4 regions of the Brevibacillus sp. B_LB10_24 genome follow, and region 1 is predicted to be linked to each of the others. Evidence: riboswitches for the same ligand, from Rfam matches in the RefSeq annotation. Region 1 holds a riboswitch; each other region holds the start of a gene.
What was found. A riboswitch is a leader RNA that binds a small molecule or an ion and turns the genes downstream of it on or off. The one in region 1 is predicted to bind S-adenosylmethionine.

Region 1 (7,155 bases):
CGACAGTGATCGCAGTAGGGGCAGTGGACCGAAAAAACAACCTTTTGCCGCAGTCCAATATCGGTCCGGAGATCAATATTGTAGCGCCCGGATCCAATATCTACACGACGAGGGTCGGCGGTAAATACGGTTCGATCAGCGGCACCTCGGCGGCAGCTCCGCAGGTGGCCGCCGCCGCCGCTTTGGTGCTTGCCAGGAACCCGAAGATGACGCCGCTCGAGGTAAGGCAACTGCTCTATTACACTGCCACCGATCTCGGTCCAAAGGGCTGGGACAAGCAGTACGGGTATGGCCTGTTAAATGTCGGGCGTGCCGTGAAGACAAAATTGCCCGCTGACATTAACGGGCCGAACAACACCCAGGCCACCGCGACTGCGTTTCCCATCGAATCCCAGGTGCGAGGGGAGCTCAGTTCCAATAATCCGATTAGATGGTTTTACACGGACATCCCCTATGATGGCAAATTGGTTTTTACGACAAAAGTAACGCCAAGCTCCGGATCGGCTATTGCAGCAACTTTTTATCGCAATGGCGATTCACCCGTTACTTACTATGTAGGCGGAGGCAAGACCCTGACCGTGCCGGTGAAGTCCGGCAAGCTCTACTTTAAATTGGAACGGGGGAGCGGGGCCGGAACTTACTCATACGTATTCGAAAGCAAATTCATGATCAATCCGGACAAGTATGAGCCAAACGACGATCAACAAACGGCACGGCCGCTGCCGCCCGGCAACCACATCACAATCGTGGGGAATTTTGACAAACCGGGGGATTATGATTGGTTTTCCTATTACGTACGCGAACAAGGGAAGCTAAATATCACGGTTTCTGTCGATACCAAACGAATCGATCCCGTCGTCTACGTAGTCAAGCAAGGAAGGCCCGATCAAAAGTTTGACAATGGTACCGCCGCCGACCCGACGGAGCGGATCAGTATGGAGGTTTCACCTGGCAAATACTATTTTCGCGTGAGTGACTATTGGAACAATGCTGTGAACGGCGAATACATATTCGACCTCTCCTACTTGCCGGAACGGCGGGATTACAACGAACCGAACGACACGCCGCAGTTGGCGACCAAACTGGGCAGCGGCACCTTGATGACCGGGACGCTTCCGTCGAAAAACGATCAGGATTGGTTCCAATTTGAAGTGGCCAAAGATTCACTGGTGACGATTGACGCGCCGCAGGTCCCGGTAACCTGGGGACTGCACATGGTGCTGTACGATGAGAAGCTGAAGACGATCATATCGGTCCCGGATGTGGCGGAACAGGCCGCCAAGGGGGGGCATATCACCCAGCTCAAATTGGCCAAGGGTACTTACTATATCCTTCTGACCAGCACCAATCCATTTAAATACGATACCTACCGATTGACAGTCGACCGCGAGCCGATAGGCAAATGACCCGGTCATGCTTCAGGCAGTGCTTTTTCTGACAGGAAGAGGTTTGAAATACAGATAAGCGGGACGCCGTTTGGAAGGGGCGTTCGAAACGGAAACACCTTTAGGGAGGAGATCAGCAATGAAAAACGTACGTACCAGTTTAACAGCGGGAATTCTCATCGGCGGGATGATTTTTGCCAGCCAGGCCTGGGCGGATGTAGCCGGGGCCCCTGGCTCGGCAGACGATCCTGTCGTGACGAAGAGCTATGTCGATCAGAAAATCCGCGAAGCGCTCGGCGGAGCTGCACCTGTCGGTGGTGGGGAGACCAACAGCGGGGGAACGGCAGCCACAGGTTTACAAGTAGTGGAACTGCCGCCTGGCAAGATCCTGTACGGCTTTGAAGGAACGGAATTCATCGTTCGAACCGGAGATGTTCTTTCGGTAGCAGGGGTAAACGGAGACGGACTTACAGATATTACCGCGGGTGCCGATTTGCGGGCGGGGGATCCGGTCGAGCGCAATCACTTGCTTTTGATCGCCCGTTCCGATTCGCGAGGGCTGCAGATTGTCCCGGGATCTAAAGTGAAAACCTACGTGATCGTCCGCGGCAAATACGAATTAAAATAACAGCCAGGCACTTATGGATTGACACGTATGAGAAAAATGTTTATTCTATTAGGCGAAAGGGATACTCTTATCCAGAGTAGGTGGAGGGACTGGCCCGATGAAACCCGGCAACCGTCATGCGCGGTGCTAACCAGCAGAGTGGTTACCCATTCTGGCCGATAAGAGGTTAGGGAACGCAAACAAAGAGCACCTTTTCCTCCATATACGGGAAAAGGTTTATTTTTTGTCGTGATAGAAACCCGACTCGGCTACCAAAACTATATCTGTATGGAGACAAAAGGAGGAAGGCTCATGGCATTGCAAAAAGGTCGTCGCCTGTTTACGTCGGAATCCGTTACAGAAGGACATCCGGACAAGATTTGTGACCAGATTTCCGACTCTGTATTGGACGCGATTCTGGCAAAGGATCCGAACGCACGCGTAGCGTGTGAAACTTCTGTTACAACAGGTCTTGTATTAGTAGCTGGGGAGATTACTACAAATACGTATGTGGATATCCAAAGGCTTGTTCGCGATACAATCCGGGAGATCGGCTACGATCGTGCAAAATTTGGCTTTGACGCGGATACGTGCGGCGTGATTACGGCGATCGGCGAACAGTCTGCCGATATTGCCCTCGGTGTCGATCAGGCACTGGAAGCGCGCGAAGGCAGCATGACTGATGAGGAGATCGAAGCGATTGGCGCAGGTGACCAGGGCTTGATGTTTGGTTTTGCCTGCAACGAAACACCGGAATTGATGCCGCTTCCGATCAGCATGGCTCACCAACTGGCTCGTCGTCTGACAGAGGTTCGCAAAAATGGCACGCTGTCTTATCTGCGACCGGACGGGAAGACACAAGTGACGGTTGAGTACGATGGGGATAAACCGGTTCGTATCGACACGATCGTCATCTCTACTCAGCATGCACCAGATGTAAGCTTGGAGCAAATCAAGAAGGATCTGACCGAACAGGTAATCAAGCCGGTAGTGCCTGCTGACCTGCTCGATCAGGAGACGAAGTACTTCATCAATCCAACCGGCCGTTTTGTCATCGGCGGCCCACAAGGCGATGCCGGCTTGACTGGCCGCAAGATCATCGTCGATACCTACGGCGGGTATGCCCGTCACGGCGGCGGCGCTTTTTCCGGGAAGGATCCGACCAAGGTGGACCGTTCTGGCGCCTACGCAGCTCGTTATGTCGCGAAAAACATCGTAGCTGCCGGTCTCGCGGAAAAATGCGAAGTGCAGGTCGCCTATGCGATCGGGGTAGCACAGCCCGTATCCATCAGTGTTGATACTTTTGGAACAGGGAAAATCTCCGAAGAGGAACTGGTGAAGCTGATCCGTAAGCATTTCGATCTACGTCCTGCCGGTATCATTAAGCAGTTGGACCTACGCCGTCCTATCTACAAGCAGACAGCTGCATACGGACATTTTGGCCGCAACGACCTGAATGTGCCGTGGGAGCGTACAGACAAAGCAGATGCACTGAAACAGGATGCTGCTGGTCTGGCCATATAATAATCTGTATCCACAAGAGGAAACGCCTGGCAAAAGCCGGGCGTTATTTTTGTTATATGGGGAAAATCCCCTTGGCATATGGAAAATCCATCCTGCGATGGATGCCAATGTATTAAAGGGTTTCTCAGGTTTATGTCGAAAAAGTAACGGTAATCATCTATGCCATTTTCCTTGATTCTGCGATTTTATGTTACCATTAGTTATACGAGTTATTTTTTGTTACCAGAGAAAAGCAAAAAACTATACAATTTCTGCACAATTTTTGCAACCTTTTTCCCCTGTTTTACCGTCTAAAATACCGTAGGCAAAATGATCTAGTATTTTTGATCGACAGGTGTGCACAGAGCAGTTTAAACTTCCCCGAAAACTGGGTATAGAAAGCATTGTAAGATGAGGTAACCAATGGATATAGACATCAGCCTCCTGGATGGAGTCATTAAAAAAACAATTCAAACGGTTGAGTCAAGCCAAGAGCAGATCTTTGAGATTGCGGAAAGCGCCCGGCGAGAGAGGAGCGCCGTTCAAAACGAGATCGCAGAGGTACGCCAACAAGTGTACGCTGTCGTCGATCTGGTCGATACTCTTGACCTGAAATACCGCAAGTCCCGTGCCATGCTGGCGATGGTGAGCCGTAATTTTCACAGTTATACCGAAGAGCACATTCACCAGGTCTATAAAGAAACCAATGATCTGCAGGTCGAATTGTCACTTGGTCGGGAGAGGGAAGCGACTCTGCGCCAGCGCCGCGATGAATTGGAGCGGCGGCTGCAAAATCTCGAAGCGACCATCGCCAAAGCTGAACAGTTAATGACACAGATTGGCGTTGTCTTGGGTTACCTAACCGGCGATTTTAGCAAGGTAGGGGAAGCGCTGGAAACAGCAAAACAGCATCAACAAATGGGGCTTCAGATCATTCAGGCGCAGGAGGAAGAACGAAAGCGGGTGGCCCGCGAGATTCACGATGGCCCGGCCCAATCGATGGCCAACGTAGCCTTGAGGATGGACATAGCCGAGAAGATGTTAAAAAATGAACAAATCCAACAGGCTTTAGGGGAACTTCAAGAGTTGAAAGAGATGGTGCGACTCAGCTTGGCAGATGTCCGCCGGATCATTTTTGACTTGCGCCCGATGGCGCTGGACGATCTGGGATTGATTCCGACATTGCAAAAGTACGTACAGACCTTCGAGGAACGGACCGGTACCACCGCCGAGCTCGTGATATTCGGGCGGGAACAGGACATCGACGATGCCTTTAAAACGCCGTTGTTCCGCCTCGTCCAGGAATGCCTCAACAACGTGGCCAAACACGCAAAGGCAAAGGTCGTCCATGTAAAACTGGAACTGCAGCACGATAACGTATCGCTTGTCGTAAAAGACGACGGAGTCGGATTTGATGTAGTCGAGCGCCGCAATCAGTCTTTCGGACTGATGGGAATGAAGGAAAGAGTGCAGCTTTTGAATGGTACCATGGAGGTTGCTTCGGCACCGCTAAAAGGAACAAAGGTGATGTTTCAAATTCCGCTGAAGGCCAAAATGCAGCAAAGCTAAAGGAGGCAGGAGAGGGATGCAGAAACAATTAGAAGAGATAAGTATTGTACTGGTAGATGACCATAAATTGTTTCGAGAAGGGGTTAAGCGCATTCTGGAAATGGAGGGCGGCTTTAAGGTAGTCGGAGAGGGATCCGACGGCGAAGAGGCCACATACCTGGTAGAAGAGCATAAACCGGATGTCGTTTTGCTGGATATCAATATGCCCAATATAAACGGCGTATCGGCTGCCGAGAACGTCATCGAATCAAACCCGCAAACGCGTATCATCATTTTGTCTATCCACGACGACGAAGGGTACGTGTTCAGAACGCTGCGCACCGGTGCATCCGGGTATTTGTTAAAAGAGATGGAAGCGGAGGATCTGGTCGAAGCAGTCCGCGTTGTCGCCCGCGGCGGGTCATACATACACCCGAAAGTAACAGGCAAGTTAATTGACGAGTTTCGGCGTTTGAGCGTACAAGAGGAAGCAGTCGGCCGTCCGCTGACGATGGAAAATACGCCTGTCTTGGATGCTCGCGTCATAGAGTCACTGACGCGTCGTGAGCGCGAAGTGCTGCAGCTGATGGCAGAAGGAAAGAGCAACCGCGCGATCGGGGAGTTTTTATACATCAGTGAAAAGACGGTAAAAAACCACGTGAGCAGTATTTTGCAGAAATTGGGCGTGCAGGACCGCACCCAAGCCGTGGTCATTTGCATCAAAAACGGCTGGGTAAAAGTGTAATGAAAGATTAAAGTACCTTGGCCAAGCATTGCGGCATACCCTGAGAATAGGAGGGGATGACCGTGATCACAAGTATGTTGGTGTGGTTGTTGGCGGCGTATGGCTGCGCCTCTCTATTGGTGGCCTTGTTAGAGCGTATATCCTTTGAGTCTTTGGTTCGCGCCAGTGAGCCCTTTACTCATTATAAGGTTCTGCTGTATAACTCGGATCATTCCTTGGAAGGAGTCATTCGCAGGCTGATTTGGTCATCGATTCGATACGGGCAGCCGATCAGGATTTCATTTGTCGATTTTGGCTCCACTGACGATACAATGAAAATAGCCACAACCTTTGAACGGAATTACGAATATCTCGTTGAGGAAAGTGAACGGGATAAAACCAATACGATATTGATCGATCTTCGCAGACCAACCGAGCAGGAGAGCATGTAGCTCTCCTTTCTTCGGTTTTTTTATTGTTCGTCGGCTAATCTTAGTCCGCAGGAAGGGCACGCTGACTCTTGTCCGGTCACTTTGCTTCCGCAACCGGGGCAGCTTTCCCCTGTATTTTTATCGCTTAGAAGGCTGCTGTCTGGATGATTTTCAGAGGGGTGTGGAGGCTGCAGCTTTAGAAGAATTTCCTTTATTTCGCTAATCTCTGCTTTCATTTGCGAATGGTCAATGGCCCATTGGATCGTCAAGTACAAGATAAGCAAGCCAATAAAACAAAGAAAAAGGAAAGAGAACAACCCTTCCATGAAAATCGCCTCCTAATATTATCCAAATGTATCTTCTAGGCATTTTGCCTAAATCCTACTTGTCTGAAAATTTTCTTGTGCCCGCCTCTGTCTTTTTCCAAACTGAAGGCAAGACCAGGATATGGGAGGAGACGAGATGCGGGAGTACTTATTGTATGTGAAGGAAGAAGAAAATGCGCTGCGGGCCTACGTTACTCCCTGCTTTCAAATAGACAAGCTGTTCTGGCAGGAGAGCAATGGGCAGCGGCTGTACGTGATCGGCAGAAGCCCTTCGCTTGCACTGGTCTTCGCCTTGCGCGAAAAGATCGGCAAGTTCGCCAAAACACGGCGCCTGACCGCAAAATCGGTGATGGAAATGCAGCGGCTGGCTGCCGCTTATGTGCGCGAAGCAAACAAGCTGTATGTAAGAGAGGGGCAGACAGCCTTTCGTTATACATTCCGGGCTGAACCCGTCGGGGGAGAAGACTTGCCCCTGGAGGCCGATTATCGGCGGGTATCTGGAGAAGCAGCGCAGTTGGCGAACATCTTGGGCGGCCGTTCCCTGCTCGAGGAAGAAGCGGAGTGGCTGTTGAAAAAACGCGGCCGCTTCATGATTCCGATGATATGGCTGCTTCAATGGTTAATTCTCCTG
Region 2 (7,155 bases), on a different contig from region 1:
GCCATTACGTGACAAGAGCTGCAGGGTGTGTATTCGAAGCATCTCAAAGGTTGATCCTACGTACTAAACGAGCCAGCGTTCCACTCGATCACAAAAACGCAGCAGAAGGGATGCGCGTACATGAAGATTGGCTGCCACGTCAGCATCAGATCGGGCTATTTGGCCGCAGCAAAGACCGCCCTGGCGCTGGGGGCCCGTTCGTTTCAGTACTTTCCCAAAAATCCGCGCAGCTTGTCCGTCAAGCAGTTTGACCATCGGGATGCTGCAATGTGCCGGGCGTATTGCGAGGAACATCAGCTTCTCTCGATCGCCCACACCCCGTATCCGACGAATTTGTCGGCAGATGCGCCGGAGCTGTATGCGGCAACGGTCCAATCGCTGCTGAACGATCTGGAGATCGCAGATGCCTGCGGATCCGTGGGGATCGTCGTCCACTTCGGCCAGTACAAGGGGGCCAGCACAGATCCGCTCTACGGCTACCAACGGATGATCGGCATGCTAAACGAGGTCCTGGGCAGGTGGGAGGGCCAAGCCCTGGTCCTGCTGGAGAACAACGCGGGGCAGGGTGGGCGGATGGGGACGACCCTGGAAGAGTTGACCGAAGTGCGCAGCCTGCTGGCCCATCCGGAAAAAATCGGCTTTTGCCTCGATACCTGCCATGCCTTTGCCAGCGGCATGTGGACGGGCGGAAATTGGCCGCAAGTGGCTGAGAAAGCGAGGGGCATGGGCTACCTGTCGCATTTGCGGGCCGTGCATCTCAACGATTCCCGCTACCCGTCCGCATCGCGCCGCGACCGCCATGCCAACATCGGGCAAGGCGAGATCGGGGCTGAATCGTTGGTGGAACTTTTGCAAACCCCGGAAGTAGATGAACTTCCCGTCATCCTGGAAACGCCGACTCCCGCATCGGGATCTCACCGGGAAGAGATCGCCTTGGTAAACCGTTTGCTCGATCGCTAGTTCGATCGCTGGTATCTTTGCCCTGCTTCGTGCTAAAGTAAGGTGTGGAGGCGATAGCAAAGTGAAGCGATTGGTAAAAGTGACAATCCGGGATTTTTCCGCGATTGCCGAAAACCTGAATGAACCGGGCGAACTGGCCCTCTATGAGTCGGCGAACGGACGTACATACGAAGCCGAGATTGAGCCGGATGGCTATGCGGTTGTCGACGTGACCGATGAAGATTACATCGAACTGGCTCCCGGCGAATACCAGATCATGATCGAAGAGTGGACGGCGGCAGGAAAGCTGGGTGAGCTCACCCTCGAAACCAAATCCGACCCTGAGAACGACATGAACCTGCTTTACCGCGGGGTGGACGCCGACGGCCGCGAGGTGCAACAAGCCCAGTCGCTGCCCAAGCAGGTAGTATCGCAGCTGGCCAAAACCTGGTTTGGCAGCGGAAAGTAAAAACAGCAGCAGGTATCGCACCTGCTGCTGTTTTCCTTTCAACATGACGGCTTCTTGCGCTGTGCTTCCAGCTCGTCGAACAGTTTTCTGGTCAGGGCCTCCTTGTCTGAGGAGTGCTCCCATTCCGATTTAAAGCGGCGCAGCGATTCCAGCAGAGATTGCTCTTCCTCGGCAACGGCAAATGACTCGAAGTTCTCCTTCGGGTCGAACCACATCAGCCGATCGTCGAGCCCGCTGCGAAGATACGTTTCCTTCCAGTGGTCCGGAAACGAATAAGGCTGCTCGGCGAGGACGATCCCCAGCACGTCGTCTGATTGGAGCGGGAGAAAGTAATCGTACTGGTCTTTGTAACCGCCTTCGGACAAGCGGAGTATCTCCAGCGTATAATGCAGGTAATGCTGTCCAGTTTCTTTGTCTTTGACAATCTGGTACCGTTCAAAATCGTTTTCTTTCAGCTTGTTTACCGTGTCCAGCTTGGCCATAAATGCATCTCTCGGAAAAAATTGGGCATGCTCGTTCATCCGTGTAACCCCTTTGTCATTCATCGTACGGTTTAGCTTCATGGTAGCAAAAAGCGGTGCTGCTGACAAATCGAAAAGGCAGTGAACTCGTTCAGCTTCGCTGAACATCGGGGAATCAGATGGGGACTCTACCCCACCTGATTCAAGGCCCACCTATAGAGGTGGGGGTCTTAACCCAATAAATCGATATCGAATAAACTCGGGGAACTGCAGTCCCAAACAAAAAGAGCCGCGGCAATGACCGGGCTCTTCTGGCATTTGTTTGATACCGATTAGTTGTCTGTGCTTCCCACGATTACGAGTAGAATAAACAGCACCAGCACGACGGCGAAATTTTCGAAAAACCCTCCACAGAACGATGTGCTCATTTCTTGTTCCTCCTCCTTTCGATTATGCTCTAGTGTATACACTTTTGACTAGTTTGTTGTGGGCAGGTATCTTGGTGCCCGGCAAAATGGGCTGATCACCATTCAGCCTGAAGACCGCTCATTGACGAAGCAGCAAGCAAATGCTAATATATAATGAATAAAAAATTGCATGACAAGTACTCTTATCAAGAGAGGTGGAGGGACTGGCCCTGTGAAGCCTCGGCAACCGGTATCTGGTGCCAATTCCAGCAAAGCGCGCTCGCTTTGACAGATAAGAGAGGAGCATAGTCATTTTGTGCGCAATCCTCTTCTTATATGCCGGGAAGAGGTATTTTTATGTCAGAAAGAGGTTATTTACGATGAGCAAACCGAGTTTTCAAGAGCAACTGTGTCGTAAAATTCTCATATTGGACGGCGCGATGGGAACGATGCTGCAGCAGGCAGACCTGACAGCAAAAGACTTTGGCGGCGAGGAGTATGAAGGCTGCAACGAAATCCTCAACCTCACCCGGCCGGATGTGATTCGCTCTATACACGAAAAGTACCTGGAAGCGGGAGCCGACATCATTGAGACCAATACATTCGGGGCGACTACGGTGGTGCTAGCCGAGTACGACCTGCAGGAGAAGGACGAAGAAATCAACATAGAGGCTGCCCGGATCGCCCGTGCTGCGGCGGATGCGGCATCCACTCCCGAGTGGCCGCGCTATGTAGCCGGATCGATGGGTCCGACGACCAAGACGCTGTCACTGACGGGCGGGGTTACGTTTGAAGGGCTGGTAGAGACCTACTACCGCCAGGCCAAGGCCTTAATGATCGGCGGAGTGGATGTGCTGCTCTTGGAGACGTCGCAGGATACGCTGAATGTGAAAGCTGGAGGGATTGGTATCCGCCAGGCCTTTTCCGAGCTGGGACGGGAAGTGCCCGTGATGATCTCAGGCACGATCGAGCCGATGGGCACCACCCTGGCGGGCCAAAATATCGAAGCGTTCTACGTTTCCATCGAACATCTAAAGCCGGTGTCGGTCGGTTTAAACTGCGCGACCGGACCGGAGTTCATGCGCGACCATCTGCGGACCTTGGCCGACCTGTCCGGGTGCGGTGTAAGCTGCTACCCCAATGCCGGCTTGCCGGATGAAAACGGACACTACCATGAATCGCCGCAATCCCTGGCTGCGAAGATGGCCGCTTTTGCCGAAAGAGGATGGCTCAACATCGCCGGAGGCTGCTGTGGAACGACGCCGGAACACATCAAGGCGATGGCGGAGGCGCTCAGCGGCTACGAACCTCGTCCCTTGGAATCCAAGCCGCTTGCCGCGGTGTCGGGGATCGATGTCGTCTACGTGGAGGAGGACAACCGGCCGCTTTTGGTCGGCGAGCGGACAAACGTCATCGGTTCGAAAAAGTTCCGTGATCTGATCGCCGCCGGACAGTATGAGGAAGCGTCCGATGTCGCCCGCGCCCAGGTCAAGCGGGGGGCCCACGTCATCGACGTCTGCCTGGCCGACCCGGACCGGGACGAACTGAAGGATATGGAGAACTTTCTCGGCTATGTGGTGAAAAAGGTAAAAGCTCCGCTGATGATCGACTCGACCGATGCTGAAGTGCTGGAATTGGGGTTGAAATTCTCGCAGGGCAAGGCGATCATCAACTCGATCAACCTGGAGGACGGATTAAAGCGCTTTGAAGAAGTAGTGCCGCTCATCCATCGCTACGGCGCGGCGGTCGTCGTGGGGACGATCGAGGAGTCCGGGATGGCGGTCACTCGCGAACGCAAGCTGGAAGTGGCGAAGCGCTCCTACGATCTCTTGGTCAACCAGTTCGGGGTGAAGCCGCAGGACATCATTTTTGACCCGCTGGTCTTCCCGGTCGGGACAGGGGATGAACAGTACATCGGATCGGCGTTGGAAACCGTCGAGGGAATCCGCCTGATCAAGCAGGAGATGCCGGAGTGCAAGACGATTCTCGGCGTCAGCAACGTCTCGTTTGGTTTGCCGCCGGCAGGTCGGGAAGTGCTGAATGCGGTCTTCCTGTACCATACGACCCTGGCCGGCCTGGATTATGCGATCGTCAATACGGAGAAGCTGGAACGCTACGCTTCGATTCCGCAGGAGGAGCGGGAGCTGGCGGAAGCGCTGCTGTTCAGAACCAATGACGAGACGCTGGCGGCCTTTACGGATTTTTACCGCCAGAAGAAAGTAGTCGTAAAAAAAGAGGCTTCGACGCTGACCCTGGAGGAGCGATTGGCCAATTACGTCGTGGAAGGCTCGAAAGAGGGCCTGATCCCCGACCTGGAGGAAGCGCTGAAGAAATACGCTCCGCTCGATATCATCAACGGGCCGATGATGGCGGGAATGGAAGAGGTCGGAAGGCTGTTTAACGCTAATCAGCTGATCGTCGCGGAAGTCCTCCAAAGTGCCGAAGTCATGAAGGCGGCAGTGGCGTTTCTCGAACCGCTGATGGAGAAGACGGAATCGGCCACCAAAGGAAAGGTCCTGCTCGCTACCGTGAAGGGGGACGTCCATGACATCGGCAAAAATCTGGTTGAAATCATCCTCTCCAACAACGGGTACAACGTGGTGAACTTAGGCATCAAGGTACCGCCGGAACAGTTGATCGCCGCTTGCCGGAGCGAAAAACCGGATATTGTCGGATTGTCGGGCTTGCTTGTCAAGTCGGCGCAGCAGATGGTGGTGACGGCCCAGGACATGCGTTCGGCGGGCATCGATGTGCCGCTGCTGGTGGGGGGAGCTGCGCTGACGCGTAAATTCACCCAAAACCGGATTGCGGCCGAATACGACGGGCTGGTGCTGTATGCCAAGGATGCCATGGACGGTCTCGACCTGGCCAACAAACTGCAGGATCCGTCGGCTGTAGAGGCGATCCGTGAAGAACAGTCAAAAGCCAAGGAAGCAGCTGCGGCGGCTGCCGCAACAAGCGAGCAGGCACCAGCGGGATCAGGCAAATCAGGCGTGAAGCGATCCGCGGTCAGTCGAACCGCCCCGATTTTCGTACCGCAGGATTTGAAAAGGCACGTTTTGCGCGACTATCCGATCAGCCATCTGCAGCCGTATATCAACCTGCGGATGCTGCTCGGTAAGCATCTGGGCGTTCGCGGCAATGTCGACAAGCTGTTGGCTGAAGGAGACGAGAAAACCGTTCAATTATACGGCGTCGTGGAAGAACTGCTGCGCGAAGCGCGTGAGGAAGGCTTGATCCGGGCCCATGGCATGTATCAGTTTTTCCCGGCGCAAGCCGACGGCGACGATATTCTCGTCTACGATCCTGCCGATCAGACCCGGCTGGTGGAACGCTTCACCTTCCCGCGGCAGCCGGAAGAGCCGCATCTCTGCCTGTCCGATTTTCTCCGTCCCGTCGAAAGCGGCGAGATGGATTACGTTGGGTTCCTGGCTGTCACCTGCGGACACAACATTCGCGAACAGTCGACCAAGTGGAAGGAGAGCGGCGATTACCTGCGGTCACACGCGCTGCAGTCGGTCGCCCTGGAGACGGCAGAAGCCTTTGCCGAGCGGGTTCACCAGTTGATGCGGGACGTCTGGGGCTTCCCTGACCCGGCAGAAATGACGATGGCTGAGCGCCTTGGGGCGCGGTATCAAGGAATCCGCGTTTCGTTTGGCTACCCGGCCTGCCCGAGTTTGGAAGATCAGGAGAAGCTGTTCCGTTTGCTGCGTCCGGAAGATGTCGGCATTCATTTGACAGAGGGCTTTATGATGGAACCGGAAGCATCCGTATCGGCCATGGTGTTCGCTCACCCTGAAGCTCGTTACTTTAACGCCGGACCGTCCGTCTTTGAGGTGTGAGTATAAGGAAGTACGGAAACGAAGAAGTGAGAGAAGGGACGTATTATGGGGAGTAAACGAGATTTAAAGGGGTATCTGACCGAACATCTGCTGATCGGAGACGGCGCGATGGCTACCCAGCTTTACCAGCTGGGTGTGCCGATCCGCACCAGCTATGAAGAGCTTTGTTTGTCCAATCCCAAGCTGGTGAAAGATGTACACAGCGCCTACTACGAGGCGGGTGCACGGCTGCTGGAGACCAATACCTTCGGGGCCAATCGCGACAGCCTCTCCCGCTACGGCCTGGAAAACCGGGTGGCCCGGATCAATCGGGCGGCGGTGCAAATCGCCAGGGAGGCAGCTGGGGATGACGCCTTTGTCGTCGGAAGCATAGGCTCGATCATCGCCGGGCGGGTGCGGATGCCGCAGATGGAAGGCTTTCGCGACTTGTTTGAAGAACAGGCGATCGCTCTGCTCCACGAAGGGGTGGACGGGATATTGCTGGAGACCTTCCTCGACCTGGAGGAGCTGCTGCTGGCCCTGGAAGTCATCCGCCCGCTGACGAACGTGCCGATCCTAGCGCAGCTGGCGACGATGGAAGTGGGGCGTACGAGAGATGGCTATACGCTCGGCGAGGCCTTCCGCCAGCTTCAGCAGGCAGGAGCAGATACCGTCGGACTGAACTGCCGGTTAGGTCCGGCCGAGATCATCCGCTCGTTTGAAAGCTGTGTCGTACCGGATGGCGTACTGCTCTCCGCCTTTCCCAATGCGGGACGGCTCGGAATGGCGGACGGCTCCTACGCGTTCAAGTCGACGCCGGAGTACTTTGCGGAAAGCGCGGCTCGCCTGCGCGAGCTCGGCGTTCGCTTGATCGGGGGATGCTGCGGCACCACTCCGGCCCACGTCCGGGCGATCACCGAGGCACTGGCCGATCTGCCGCCGCTGCCGCGGGTCAATCCGCAGGCAGGGCAGAACGAACGGCAAGCAGCGGCGCTCTACAGCGTCAAGCAGAGACAGCTGCCGACGATCGTGGAGCAGGTAAAAGAGCGGCATACGAT
Region 3 (7,155 bases), on a different contig from region 1:
CTCTCTTACGTTTCTACCTATAACGACGCTCCCTTTGGCCCTGGCGTTTCTGGAAACTTCTAGACTAGACTACAATCCTCTCTGCTGGTTACAATGAGAGATGTCGTATGACCAACGAAGAGGCGGGGTGCAAATGAAATGATCAAACAAATTGCGACGGTAGCTGTCTATGTAGAAGATCAGCAGAAGGCACTGGAGTTTTGGACCCAGAAGGCAGGCTTTGAAGTGTATGCCAATCATCCGATGGGACCGGCCGCCAACTGGATCGAGGTTGGTCCCAAGGGGGCTGGGTCTCGTCTGGTCCTGTACCCGCGGGCGATGATGAAAAATTGGCAGGAGCAGAAGGCATCGATCGTGTTTGAATGCGACGACATTCACCAGACATATGAGCGAATGTCGGCTAACGGTGTGACCTTTTCGCAAACGCCAAACCAAATGTCGTGGGGAACCTATGCGACGTTTGAAGATGTGGACGGCAACCAGTTTTTGTTGAAGGGATAAAGGGAAGGAGCGCTCTGCAGCGCTCCTTTTGCCATTTCTGGCAACGGCTCTACTTTCCGCTGCTTACGAGCAAACGCAGCCCGGAGATAAAGCGGTCTACCTCTTCATCCGAATTGTAGGGAGCAAGTCCGGCGCGAATCCAGCCGCTGGGGTTGATCCCCAGCTTGTCAGCCAGCGTAGAGGCGTAGAAATCCCCGTCCGCGATAAAGACGGCGTGGTCTTCGGCCATCCGCAGGCAGACCTCCTGGGGGCTCCAGCCCTCGATGCGAAAAGCGATTGTCGGGGTTTTCGCTACGGAAGCGTCAGCCTCGTACAAGGTGACGCCGTCCATCTCCGCCAGCGCCGACCGGAGTCTGGCCGCCAGGCGGTTTTCATGCTCTTCCAGCCGCTCAAATCCGGAGATGATCCGTTCCCTGCGGCTGGCGCCCGATCCCAGGCTTGCGATGAAGTCAATGGCGGGACGGATGCCGGCGATCCCCTCGTGGTTTTGCGTTCCAGTCTCCAGCTTATCCGGCAGGTACCCGGGGGCGGGAGCCAGTTTATACGGCTGAAGCTGCTCAAACAGCCCCTCGCGGATGACGGTAATCCCGACGTGCGGACCGAAGAATTTATAGGCGGAGCACGTCAGGATATCGGCGCCGATCTGGTCGCGATCGATGGCGAAGTGGGGAGCTGCATGTACGGCATCTACTGCGACCAGGGCACCTGCCTGTCTGGCGTGGCGGGCGATGCGCTCGACGTCATTGATCGTTCCGACGGCATTGGAGGCGAGGCCCACCGCGACCAGACGGGTGTTCGGCGTGATGATCGAATCCAGTTCATCCAGATCAAGCGTCAGCCGCTCTGGATCCACTTTCAGCCAGCGGACAGTCATGTTCCGGTCCGCAGCGACCGCCAGCCACGGATCGACGTTCCCGCGGTGGTCCAACTCGGTCACGACGAGCTCGTCGCCTGCTCTCCAATCCCGGCCCAGCGCCCGGGCAATGGCGAATGTAAGCGTCGTCATATTGGCCCCGAACGCGACTTCCTGGGGCCTCGCGCCAAACAGATCGGCGACGGCTTCCCGCGCTTCGGCGATGATCGCCTCGGTCTCGCGGCTGGTGGGGAAGGAGCCGTGCAGATTGGCTCCGCCGTTTGCCATATAGGATGCAATCTCTTCAATCGCGGATTTAACCGTCTGTGAGCCGCCCGGTCCGTCGAAATAAGCCACCGGCTTGCCGTTATACGTGCGGTTCAGGGCGGGAAACTGCTCCCGGACTTCTTGAATGGGGAAAGAATGTGCCAGTTTTGTCATGTTTGGTTTCTCCTTTCGTTCATCGCTCACTTGATGAACTTTCTACCTATTCCTATTCTCTTTTTAGGCTGATAATCCTTGTGAATATTCTAACCCTTCTGAAATAAGTCACTGATAATGAACATATATATACCATCAAAAACAGGAGGGATCGAATTGAAACACGGGTTACAGTCGCCAGCATTTTGTAAGGGCTTTCCTGACGAAAGAAAAACGCGAAGAAAATGGAGGGGGGCATCGGCAATCATCAGTGCGCTGATGGCCTCTGCGCTCATCCTGTCCCCTTCGATGCCGTCTTTCGCGGCGGCATCTGCAGAGGTTACAGGCTTTTCCAAAGACAGGGCGGATTGGCAGCGCGAGTTTGAGCAGACTTTCGCGGACAAGGTGAGCGCGGATTCGGTCGGGGCTTTTTCAAAAGGGCTCAGCCAGCGCCCGCAAATGGTAGGAACGGCCGGCAATGCCGCGGCGCTGGAGTACGCCGTCGGCCAATTGCAAAAAGCGGGACTCAAGCCGGAAGTGAAGACGTACGACGTTTACATGTCAATCCCGAAAAAGATCGCCGTAGCGGAAACATATCCCGAAAAACGCGACCTGCAGGTAATGGAGAATCGCCCTCCAGGAACACCTTACGCAAATGAGGCCGTTCCGGGCTACAATGCTTACTCGCCTGCGGGCACCGTGGAAGCCGAACTCGTCTACGCCAACTACGGAAGGCCGGAGGATTTCGCCGAGCTTGAGCGCCAGGGTGTATCGGTTGCGGGAAAAATCGTGATTACGCGATACGGGCAAAACTTCCGTGGGGTCAAGCCGGAACAAGCGGCCAAACGCGGCGCGATCGGCATGTTGATTTACAGCGACCCTGCTGATGACGGTTACATAAAGGGAGCTGTCTATCCGGACGGGCCATGGAGACCGGACGATGCGATCCAGCGCGGCAGCATCCTGTACATTTTCGACTACCCGGGCGACCCGTTGACGCCGGGTGAGCCGTCTACACCGGACACCAAGCGGATCGACCCGTCCGAGGCCTCATCCTTGCCGACCATTCCCACAACGCCGCTATCGTATGGAGAGGCGCGCAAGCTGCTCGAATCGATGCAAGGAGACGAGGCTCCAGCGGCATGGCAGGGTGGACTGCCCTTCACCTATAAGCTGGGACCTGGTCCGACAAAAGTCCGGATCTCCCTGGACATCGATTATCAGCGCGTCCCGGTAAACGACATAGTCGTCCGGATTCCCGGGGCGAAGTATCCTGATCAAACCGTGTTGATCGGAGCCCACCGCGACACTTGGGTATACGGATCGACTGACAACACGTCTGGCTGGAGCACGACGATGGAGATTGCTCGCGTTTTGGGCGAGATGTATCAGAGTGGCTGGAGGCCTGACCGGACAATTGTTCTGGCAGGATGGGACGGGGAAGAATACGGCCTGTTAGGTTCCACCGAGTGGGTGGAGGAGCATCGCGCAGAACTTGCCGAAAATGCCGTCGCCTATATCAACATGGACAGCATCGGCGGCCAGTTTTTCGGGGCTTCGGCAGTACCTTCGCTAAAGCAGCTTGTGTACGAGGTAACCAAGGAAGTGACCGAGCCAAGAAGCGATATGAGCATTTTTGACGACTGGTATATCAGATCAGGACGCAAAGCCCCGACCCTTGGAGATTTGGGAAGCGGCTCGGACTATACCCCCTTTATTCAACATGTAGGTGTGCCCTCGCTCGATATGGGATTCGGTTCGTCAGGGGGCCTTTATCACAGTGCCTATGACAATGTGGATGCTTTGACCCGTTTTGCGGATCCAGGCTATGAGCACCATAAGGCGGGCGCTCAACTGATCGGGATTACCGCCTTGCGCCTGGCAAATGCCGACGTGCTGCCGTTCAGCTATTCCGACTATGCGGTAGATGTGATGAGCCGGCTGGAGAGTCTCGCCAAGGAAGGCACACTGGGTGTCGATCTGGCTCCCGCCATCGCCCAGGCCAAAGAGTGGCAGTCGGCAGCGGCGGCCCTGGAACAGAGAGCCCGGCAATTGCTGTCCGATGGCGTCAGCGAGGCTGACCGCAAAGAGCTGGAGAAGATCAATGAGGCCATGCTGAAGCAAGAGCGCGATCTGATTCGAGAGGAAGGATTGACTGGCCGTCCCTGGTACAAACACCAGATCTGGGCTCCCGGCCGGACGACAGGTTACGCAGCACAGCCTTTGCCCGCTTTGGCGGAAGCCTTGCAAGCCGGCGATAAAGCGGCTATGCAAAAGGCGGCAGACCAATTAAAAGAGGTTCTGGCAAAAGCTGCGAACACCGCCCGCTCGGCAAAAGAATGAGAAGACGGAAATACCTCTGTTCCAAAAGAGTATTGACAAAGTGCAGAAAGATTCGCTAGTATTGAAATACTTAAACTGAATAGCAAACTTCTTATCAAGAGAGGCGGAGGGACTGGCCCGATGATGCCCGGCAACCAATCACCCAACAGTGGGGAGATACGGTGCCAATTCCTGCAGAGCGTAAAAAGCTCTGAGAGATGAGAAGGATTTGCTTACGGCAACGTATCCAAAGCCTTCTTCGCTCTGACGAAAGAAGGTTTTTTTCATTGGGAGAGACGGGGTCAAATAACAGGAGGGACATACGGAGATGAACATGGAAACCAGACTGGTTCAAATCGGAGTAGGCAGGGAGGAGACGACAGGGGCGATCAGCTATCCCGTATTCAACGCGACGGCTTACCGGCACCCGGCGCCGGGGGAGAGCACCGGCTTTGACTATACGCGGACGGCAAATCCGACGCGCACTGTCCTGGAAGAAGCCGCTGCCGATCTGGAAGGAGGAGACGCCGGGTTCGCCTGCGCTTCCGGGATGGCGGCGATCCAGACGCTGATGGGGCTGTTTTCCCAAGGGGAACACCTCGTCGTCTCGCTTGATTTGTACGGAGGTACATATCGCTTGTTCGAACAAATTCTCACCCGCTTCGGAGTTTCCTTCACCTATGCCGACATGCGGGATATCGAACAGGTGAGACTGGCGATCCGCCCTGAGACGAAAGCCGTTTTTGTCGAGACTCCGACCAATCCGCTGATGCAGGTGGCCGACCTGGCCGCGATCGCCCGGGTGGCGAAGGAGCATCAGCTGCTCACCATCGTGGACAACACGTTTATGACTCCGTATTTTCAGCGCCCGTTGGAACTGGGGGCGGATGTGATCGTCCACAGCGCCACCAAGTACCTGGGCGGACACAATGACGTACTGGCAGGGCTGATCGTTACAAAAGGGCAGGAATTGTCGGAAAAGGTCCGGTTCCTGCACAACTCGATAGGCGCCGTGTTGGGACCCCAGGACTGCTGGCTGCTGATCCGCGGGTTAAAGACACTGGCTTTGCGGATGGAACGGCATCAGGCGAACGCCCTGTCGGTTGCCCGGTTTCTGCAGAACCACCCGGGCATCAGCGAAGTGTTTTATCCGGGGCTGCCTGATCACCCCAGCTATGAGGTGCAGCTGCGGCAGGCGAGCGGTTTTAGCGGCATGGTCTCATTTCGCGTCAAGCACGCGGCACAGGTACCTGAGTTTTTGCGCAGTTTGAAGCTGATCTCGTTTGCGGAAAGCCTGGGCGGAGTGGAGTCGCTCTGTACCTACCCGGCAACCCAGACGCACGCCGATATCCCCGAAGAGGTCCGTGAAAAAGTGGGTGTCTGCGACCGGCTGCTGCGGTTGTCGGTAGGGATTGAGCATCCGGATGACCTGACGGAGGACCTGGCGCAGGCGCTGGAGGCTTCGATTGTGAAAGGGGGAGTTCGGGCATGAATTTTGCGACAAGACTGCTGCACGGAACCAATGCGATCGATCAGGAGACTGGGGCATCCAGCATCCCGATTTACCAGGCGTCCACATTCCACCAGACCGACATCGACCAGATGGGCAGGTATGATTACGGGCGCTCCGGCAACCCGACCCGGCAGGCGCTTGAAGAGGCCATCGCCCACCTGGAAGGCGGCGCCAGGGGCTTCGCCTTCGCGTCAGGCATGGCTGCGATCTCCAGTGTCTTCCTGCTGTTTTCTGCGGGGGATCACCTGCTGGTCGCGGAAGACGTCTACGGCGGAACGTACCGCATATTGTCCCGCGTCTTGTCCCGGCTCGGCATCGAGGTGAGCTTCGTCGATACGACAGATCCCGAACGGGTGGCCGCGGGGATCAGGCCCAATACGCGTGCGCTCTACCTGGAGACGCCCTCCAATCCGACGTTAAAAGTGACCGACCTGGCGCTAATGACTGAGCTGGCCCGGCAGCACGGACTGCTGACGATCGTCGACAACACGTTCCTCACCCCGTATTACCAGCGCCCGCTGGAATTGGGGGCGGATATCGTCATCCACAGTGCGACCAAGTTTCTCGGCGGCCACAGTGACGTCGTCGCGGGACTGGCGGTGACCAGGGACGAAGAGTTGGGGGAGCAGCTTTACGCGATTCAAAACGGATTCGGAGCCATTCTCGGCGTACAGGACTGCTGGCTGGTCATGCGCGGCCTCAAGACGCTGAAGACCCGGCTTGACGCCAGCACCCAAAGCGCGGGAAAACTGGCAGTGTGGCTGGACCGGCATCCCGTAGTAGAGCGGGTCTACTACACCGGGCTGCCCGATCATCCCGGGCACGAGCTGCAGTCCCGGCAGGCTTCAGGGCACGGCGCCGTCCTCTCCTTTGACGTAGGCAGCCGGCAAAACGCCAAAGCGCTGTTTGACGCCGCCCGGCTGCCGCTGGTCGCCGTCAGCTTGGGTGCGGTCGAGAGCATTCTCTCCTATCCGGCGCTGATGTCCCACGCAGCCATGCCGCATGAGGAACGGCTCCACCGCGGCATCACCGACGGTCTGATTCGCCTCTCGGTAGGGCTGGAGGATACCGACGACCTGATCGCGGATTTGCAGCAGGCGCTTGACACTTGTGCCCACCCCGCCGCAGCCAAGCGCTGATTGCAAAGGAGCTTTGCCTCGCCGCAGCGGGATCCGATCTGAGGTGCGAATTAGATAACGGACAAAAAAGACGTAAGAGCTGAACACAGTTCTTGCGTCTTTTTCGTACCGAATTCAATGCAGATATGGGGATCACGAACATAGAAAAGTCAGGTTCTTCTCCGTCAGTCAACGGGGCGGCGCGGCTTCATGTCCTTAAGCCGGATACTTTCATGAAGATAAGAACATTCTTATGTATACTTAATCATAACCGAAACGAATAGTAAGAGCTAAAGGAGAGCCATACGTAATGAAAGCTGACCATATAAAATTCCCGCCGGGATTTTGGGCGGGATTACAACAAGTAGGGATTGCCCCACACGATGTAGCTCGCAAAGCGGGGCTGCCGCTCACCATTATTACAGAAC
Region 4 (7,155 bases), on a different contig from region 1:
CCCAGGCACCTTTCGACGTGAAATTCACCGCCGTGCAAGAAGACGGCACGTTGTATAACAAAGACAACCTGTCGAACGGCACCCCCGGCAGCGGTGGCGGCAACTGGGAGCCGACTAACTAAAAAAAGAAGAGTATAGGGGCGGAGGGATTTTCCTCCGCCTTCCTGTCAATGCTGGATGAAAGGCACATCCGGAATGCGAGGGAGAAGTCATGAAATGGGATGGTTTGCTGATCGCTATTTGTTTATGTTGTATGGCAGCCGTTTATTTGCCATTCGGGGAGACAAGCGCGACACCTGCGGAATACCGGATAGACATTTCAACGAATCCGGGGAACGGCTTTTTAAGCGTAAAGGATCTAAAACCCGGGGACAGTGTAAAGTCAACCATTCATGTGAACAACGACAGCAATACGGAATTTGCCTATACGGTAACCGCTAACTGGGAAAATGGTTCAAAGGCGCTTTATAACCTGTTGCAGTTGACGATAGCTGATCAGTCCGGCATACGTTATCAAGGATTATTGACAGATTTGAAACAGCTGCCAATTGGTGAAATTGACGTGTTTAAAAGCGATTCACTCGTTTTCACTGCCACACTTCCTGCCGAGATGGGAAATGAATATCAAGGGCTAATGACAAAGGCAGCGTTGGTTTTTCAGGCTGAACCATTATTGCCGAAAGAGAACCTGTTCTTGCCGCCGTTTGGAAACGATCAGTTTAGTCACCAACAGGGTTCGACCACACCAATTTCTTTTTCTGTGAACGGAACCAACATCATGTTAAAGGTAACAGGACCTGCGGAGGGAGAACAGACGCAAACATATCTCTTTCAGTTAAACGATGGAACGCTGAAAAAGGAAGGGAATTACTACAAGGCAGAATTTAGCGGTTCATATCCGGCGGGAGAGTATGCAGCGGTCATCTATGATGGGGACAGGGTTCTGGGTAAAAAAACTTTTCGAGTGGCGGCAAAGGGGAGCCGCTCGAACACAGGAAAGTGAAAACAGTCCGTTTAACCATTGTCGGTTAGACGGACTGTTTTTACGAGTAAGCGTTCTTTACCTTACTGCCGTCTTCAAAGCCTGATCCAGATCAGCCAGGATGTCCTCAATCGCCTCTGTGCCGATCGACAAGCGGATCATCTCGGGCAATACTCCGGATTGGCGCTGTTCTTCTTCCGTGAGCTGTTGATGGGTAGTGCTGGCCGGATGGATGATTAGCGACTTGGAATCACCGACGTTGGCCAGGTGGGAGAACAGCTTGACAGATTCGATCAGCTTGCTGCCCTGGGCAACTCCGCCCTTGATCCCGAACGTCAGGATGGCTCCTTGTCCTTTCGGCAGGTATTTCCTCGCCAGTTGATGCTGTGAGTCTGTCTCCAGACCAGGGTAATTCACCCAGCTGACCAGCGGGTGGTCGGAGAGGAACTTGGCTACCGCCAGCGCGTTTTGGCTGTGCCGCTCCATCCGCAGGTGCAGGGTTTCCAGACCTTGCAGGAACAGGAAGGAGTTGAACGGCGAAAGCGTTGCGCCAATGTCGCGCTGAAGCTGGACGCGGGCTTTGATGATGTAGGCCAGATTGCCGACTGCTTCCGTATAGACGACGCCGTGATAGCTTGGGTCGGGAGTGGTCAAGCCGGGAAACTTTCCGTTATTCCAATCAAACTTGCCGGAGTCGACGATGATGCCTCCGATGGATGTGCCGTGTCCGCCGATAAACTTTGTCGTGGAATGGACGACGATGTCAGCGCCGTGTTCAAATGGCCGGCAGAGGATCGGAGAAGCAAATGTGTTGTCGACGATCAGCGGGATTCCGTGCTCGTGGGCGATCTTGGCGATGGCTTCCAGATCAGCGACGTCGATCCGGGGGTTGCCGATCGTTTCGCAGAACAGGGCTTTGGTTTTCTCGTTGATCTTGGCCCGGAAGTTCTCAGGGTTGGATTGATCGACAAAGTGGAATTTTACCCCCATCTTCGGCAGCGTGTGGGCAAACAGGTTGTAAGTTCCGCCGTATAAGCTGCTGGATGAAACGATCTCGTCGCCTGCCCCGGCGATGTTGAGGATCGAAAACGTGATGGCAGCCTGGCCGGAAGCGGTAGCCAGCGCTCCCACGCCCCCTTCGAGCAGGGCGACACGCTTTTCAAACACATCTTGTGTCGGATTCATGATGCGTGTGTAGATGTTGCCAAACTCTTTTAAAGCGAACAGGTTGGCGGCATGCTCCGCATCGCGAAATACGTATGATGAGGTCTGATAGATAGGGACAGCCAGCGAACCGGTAGTAGGATCGGCCTCTTGTCCGCCGTGCAGGGCGATAGTTTCCAATTTCCACTCTTGATCAGCCATTTTGCATCTCTCCTGTTTTCACTATTTTTAAAGGAAGAAGAAAAGCCTTCTTCTGAGGGGAAGAAGGCTCGTTACACAATTGTGTCACCGGTTTCATCTCTCAGAATCAGCAGATTCTGCAGGAATTAGCACCTTGCACATTATCTGTGCCGGTTGCCGGGTTTCATCGGGCCAGTCCCTCCACCTCTCTTGATGAGGATATGTAGTTGTTTCTCGTATTGTAAAAGATAGAAGAGATAATTGTCAACCAGTTTCGAAAACTTTTTCGCAGACGAACGGTGTTGCAAATCTGTAATGAATTCGCCGTCCGTTGTTCACAACCTCTTCCATTCGCTGCCACATTTTGGCGTAAAGTAATAGTAAGGGCAACAATGATCTGCCTGCGGAAGGGAGAGACAGATATGGAACTGGATAATACCATGCTCGCCCGTATCCTGACGTCGTTAACACTGGGCTTTCACATCATCTTTGCTGCTTTAGGGGTGGGCATTCCCGTCGCCATCTCGATTGCGGAATGGATTGGCATCCGCAAGAAAAATCCGCTTTACCTGGTCATGGCCAAGCGTTGGCTGAGAGGCTTTACCGTCACCGTGGCGGTCGGAGTCGTGACAGGTACCTGCATCGGGCTGCAGCTCAGCTTGTTGTGGCCAAGCTTTATGAAGATAGCAGGCGAGGCGATTTCCCTGCCGTTGTTTTTAGAGACATTTGCCTTCTTTTTTGAAGCGATTTTTTTAGGGATTTATCTCTACACCTGGGATCGGTTTAAGAACCCGTACGTACACTGGCTCTTCTCTATCCCGGTGATCATCGGTTCTACGGCGTCCGCCTTTTTCATCATGACGGTAAACGCCTTTATGAATGCACCGCAAGGCTTTACGCTGGCCGACGGGAAGATCGTCGACATCCAGCCGCTCGTCGCGATGTTTAACCCGGCGACGCCTTCGAAAGCGGGGCACATGATTCTGTCCGCCTACGCCGCGTCCGCCTTTGCCTTGGCAGCCATTGCCGCCTATTCGTTGCTCAAAAGGGGGAGAGATCACGAGTACTACCGCAAATCGCTTCATTTTACGGTGGTGCTGGCCTTGATCTTCTCTGTCGGAACAGCGGTCTGGGGTGATATCGCCGGGAAGTACCTGGCCAAACACCAGCCGGAAAAACTGGCGGCAGCCGAATGGCATTTTGAAACCAAGCCGAATGCTGAGCTGATCTTTGGCGGTATGCTGGATAAAGAGACGAATGAAGTGAAGTATGCGATCAAGCTTCCCTATGCGCTGAGCATTCTGGCAACAGGGAATCCGACAGGGGAAGTGAAGGGGCTGAATGAAATTCCCGAGGAGTTGAGACCCCCGCTGTTTATTCACTACCTGTTTGATGGAATGGTGGCGATTGGCGGTTACCTGGTCATCGTCCCTCTGCTGTACATCTTTCTGCGCTGGAGAAAGAAGCCAAGCGCCGTTTCGCGGCCGATGCTGTGGGCGATTCTGCTTGGGGCACCGCTCTCTTTTCTGGCGATTGAGCTCGGCTGGATCTTTTCCGAAATCGGCCGGCAGCCGTGGATCCTGTACGGCTATATGAAGACACAGCACGCCGCGACGACAGCGGACAACGTCGGCGAGATGCTGGTCCTGTTCGGCTGCTTGTACCTCTTCTTAGGGATTGTCTGTACATTAGTCTTGCGGAGAATGTTTAAAAAGAACCCGGTCGAACACGACCTGGCCAGAGCACAAGAGAGGAATTGAAAGGAGGAGAAGCAACATGCTGGAAATGCTGGGAATTACCGTGCTGTGGACCTTTTTGTACGGCTATATCATCGTCGCGTCCATCGATTTTGGCGCCGGCTTCTTCTCCTTTTACAGCAAAATGCGCCGGCAGGATCACCTCATCAATGGGGTGATCGAACGCTATCTGTCGCCCGTATGGGAAGTGACCAATGTCTTTTTGATCTTTTTCGTGGTCGGCTTGATCGGTTTTTTTCCTGATACCGCCTACTACTACGGTACGGCACTCCTGGTGCCGGGGAGCATCGCGCTCGTCCTGATTTCGCTGCGCGGATCGTTTTACGCCTTTGCCCACTATGGAGCGCGGGAGAACACGGTGTACCAGTTTGTCTACGGCGTGACAGGGCTGTTGATTCCCGCCTCGCTGGCAACGATATTGACGATCTCTGAAGGCGGGTTTATTTCGGTCGAGGGGGAGCGCATCACCCTGCTGATGGATAAACTGCTGGCCAGTCCTTATTCCTGGGCGGTCGTGATTCTGGCGCTGGTCAGCGTGTTGTTTATCAGCGCCAGCTTCCTGACCTGCTACGCCGATAAAGCCAGGGATGCCGCCGCGGCGAAGCTGCTCAGGTCGTTTGCGATCGGTTGGAGCCTGCCGACCATTTTTGCCAGCTTTCTCGTCTTTTTCTCGATCAGAACGCATAACCCGGAGCACTTTGACAACATGCTGGACATGAGCTGGATGTTTTTGCTGTCGCTCGGCTGCTTTCTGATTGCGCTGGCGCTGCTTTTGAAAAAGCGGTATTACGGGTGGGCGTTTGTGTTTGTCATGCTGCAGTTCGCCTTCGCCTTCTTCGGCTACGGCGCTTCCCATCTGCCTTACCTGTTGTACCCGTACATTACGATCTCGGACAGCGTCACCAGTCCGCAGATGGGATTGGCGCTGGTGATCGGGTTTGTCGCCGGTTTGTGTCTGCTGGTTCCGTCCTTGATTCTGCTAATGCGCCTGTTCCTGTTTGACTCCAAGTACGTGCAAGGAAAGTAAAGGCCCATTGGCGCGCGGCTGAAGGTTTATGTTAAGATAAATGCATGGAAACAGCTACGCAGCGTACAGGAGGGCGAAAACGGTGGAAACCGAGGTTAAAGAGATTCTCCCTGAGGAATTGATCAAGCGGCTGGAGCAAGGGGAAAAAATTCAGGTCATCGACGTTCGCGAGCAGCATGAATGGGACGATGGACACATTCCCCAAGCGATTCACATACCGCTCGGGACCCTTCCCGAAAAACTGCCGGCGCTTGATAAGGAGACGCCGATCGTGATGGTCTGCCGCAGCGGCGCACGCAGCTGGCGGGCGACGGAATTCGCACAGTATTACGGCTACAAGGTAGAAAACATGGCTGGCGGCATGCTGGCGTGGCCGGGTGAAGTGATCTCATAAGGGGAAAAACAGCGAGGGGCAAATGCCTCAAGCTGTTTTTTTGTGTGTTCCAATGAATTGGCGGGTCTTTGTAGGCGGGATCTATGGATATCTGCGGATATCTCCTGTTGGTTGGCTACGCTTTCCATGGCGGCGAATAGTTTGAGGATAGCCACCATTTTTTAGAGCGGGTGATCAAGATGGGGAACATGCTTGGGATTATGACGCATCGCGTAACGAAGCCGGAGCGGTTTGAACCCTTCTTTCACGTAGCAGCGCAGGAGGGGTTTGGTGGGATTATTGTCTTTACGCCGCATGACGCGGATCTGCAGAAGGAAACGATAGCAGGCTGGATCCGCGACAAGGGCCGCTGGAAGAGGAAAGATGTGCCGTTTCCTCTCATTTCCCATGACGTGGGATACTATCGCAAGCCGGAAACGATTCAAAAAGTAAAAGCTTTAAAGCGTCAAGAAAAGATGCCATTTATTGGATATGGGCTGGGCAGCAAGTGGAGCATTCACAAGGCGCTGCTCAACATTCCCGTGTTGCAGCCCCATTTGCCTGAGACTGTGCGATATCGGGAAAAAACGGATGTGGTCAACATGCTCAAAAAGCACGAAACAGTCATGCTGAAGCCGCTCAACGGGCTAGGCGGAGAGGGAATCTATCGGCTGAGCAGCGGGGGAGACGGATACCTATTGGAGGGGGGCGGGGAGCCGATGCGCCGCTGCACCCGACGAGCGATCGGTAAGGCGCTCCATGCCATATGCCGCAATGGAAAGTACATCGTTCAACAGTGGCTGGACATTCGCAGCCAGGAAGGGCGTGTCTACGATATTCGCTCGTTGATGCAGAAAGGCCGGCAGGGAGAGTGGCAGCTTATGGGTTTCTGCGTACGAGAAGGCGGGGCCGGAAAATTTACATCTAATCTCTCTGGCGGGGGAAGCGCTCATCAGGTGTTTCCCTATCTGGAAAAAAACTATGGTCCTGAGCGGGCCGGGGAGATTGAACAAAAGCTGCGGGAGATTTCCAGCCGGGTCTGTACGGGATTGGAGGAAGTAAAGTGTAAAAGACTGGTGGAGCTCGGTTTGGACCTGGGAGTAGACAGGGACGGGCACATTTGGATCATCGAGGTAAATATCAAGCCGGGAAAGACGCAGGGCAGGGATATCTATCAGTTGAAAACGGCAGAAGACAGGATCCGGCTTCCGATTCAATTTGCCAGCGGCTTGATCAAGGGCTTGCCAGCCGGCAGATAGGGGTGCGAGACCGTCGCACCCCACACTTTTGTCAGCACGCGGGATTACCACAACAGTCCGCCGCCTAAGGCACCCGCTGCTACGACAACCCACGGGGGCGTCTTCCAGAACACCAGCAATACAAACAGAACAGATGAAAAAGCAAAGTCGGACGGCGCGAGTATGGAAGTGGTCCAAAGCGGTTGATACAAAGCGGCCAGCAGGATGCCGACGACGGCTGCGTTGATTCCTGTCATCGCCCCCTGCGCTTTCGGACTGCTGCGCAAGGTGTTCCAGAAGGGAAGCGCCCCGAGAACGAGCAAAAACGCCGGCAAAAAGATGGCTGCTGTGGCCAGCGCAGCGCCAAAGACCCCGCCCCAAACGGCTCCTACATACCCGGCGAAAGTAAACAGAGGCCCAGGGACGGCCTGAGC

Region 2: linked by a shared signal. The riboswitch ahead of metH (methionine synthase) and the one ahead of metK (methionine adenosyltransferase) in region 1 are both predicted to bind S-adenosylmethionine.
Region 3: linked by a shared signal. The riboswitch ahead of ACI7RC_RS08120 (aminotransferase class I/II-fold pyridoxal phosphate-dependent enzyme) and the one ahead of metK (methionine adenosyltransferase) in region 1 are both predicted to bind S-adenosylmethionine.
Region 4: linked by a shared signal. The riboswitch ahead of ACI7RC_RS17520 (homocysteine synthase) and the one ahead of metK (methionine adenosyltransferase) in region 1 are both predicted to bind S-adenosylmethionine.

Annotation. Positions count from the first base shown of each region.
Region 1 is NZ_JBJQOQ010000002.1:259,400-266,554, forward strand. It holds gene ACI7RC_RS04020 (S8 family peptidase) at 1-1,406, shown strand, start outside; gene ACI7RC_RS04025 (hypothetical protein) at 1,525-2,013, shown strand; SAM riboswitch class I at 2,078-2,178, shown strand; gene metK (methionine adenosyltransferase) at 2,305-3,516, shown strand; gene ACI7RC_RS04035 (sensor histidine kinase) at 3,919-5,064, shown strand; gene ACI7RC_RS04040 (response regulator) at 5,081-5,788, shown strand; gene ACI7RC_RS04045 (glycosyltransferase family 2 protein) at 5,851-6,219, shown strand; gene ACI7RC_RS04050 (zinc ribbon domain-containing protein) at 6,240-6,524, opposite strand; gene ACI7RC_RS04055 (ATP-dependent helicase ComFA) at 6,661-7,155, shown strand, end outside.
Region 2 is NZ_JBJQOQ010000047.1:27,828-34,982, reverse strand. It holds gene ACI7RC_RS25835 (deoxyribonuclease IV) at 121-960, shown strand; gene ACI7RC_RS25830 (hypothetical protein) at 1,022-1,408, shown strand; gene ACI7RC_RS25825 (hypothetical protein) at 1,447-1,929, opposite strand; gene ACI7RC_RS25820 (YjcZ family sporulation protein) at 2,202-2,297, opposite strand; SAM riboswitch class I at 2,477-2,575, shown strand; gene metH (methionine synthase) at 2,657-6,118, shown strand; gene ACI7RC_RS25810 (bifunctional homocysteine S-methyltransferase/methylenetetrahydrofolate reductase) at 6,164-7,155, shown strand, end outside.
Region 3 is NZ_JBJQOQ010000006.1:98,852-106,006, reverse strand. It holds gene ACI7RC_RS08135 (VOC family protein) at 139-501, shown strand; gene ACI7RC_RS08130 (cysteine desulfurase-like protein) at 551-1,795, opposite strand; gene ACI7RC_RS08125 (M28 family metallopeptidase) at 1,952-4,117, shown strand; SAM riboswitch class I at 4,206-4,321, shown strand; gene ACI7RC_RS08120 (aminotransferase class I/II-fold pyridoxal phosphate-dependent enzyme) at 4,425-5,588, shown strand; gene ACI7RC_RS08115 (aminotransferase class I/II-fold pyridoxal phosphate-dependent enzyme) at 5,585-6,748, shown strand; gene ACI7RC_RS08110 (helix-turn-helix transcriptional regulator) at 7,038-7,155, shown strand, end outside.
Region 4 is NZ_JBJQOQ010000020.1:29,330-36,484, reverse strand. It holds gene ACI7RC_RS17530 (TasA family protein) at 1-122, shown strand, start outside; gene ACI7RC_RS17525 (hypothetical protein) at 212-1,003, shown strand; gene ACI7RC_RS17520 (homocysteine synthase) at 1,061-2,347, opposite strand; SAM riboswitch class I at 2,438-2,546, opposite strand; gene ACI7RC_RS17515 (cytochrome ubiquinol oxidase subunit I) at 2,749-4,086, shown strand; gene ACI7RC_RS17510 (cytochrome d ubiquinol oxidase subunit II) at 4,103-5,110, shown strand; gene ACI7RC_RS17505 (rhodanese-like domain-containing protein) at 5,193-5,504, shown strand; gene ACI7RC_RS17500 (YheC/YheD family endospore coat-associated protein) at 5,684-6,742, shown strand; gene ACI7RC_RS17495 (chromate transporter) at 6,787-7,155, opposite strand, start outside.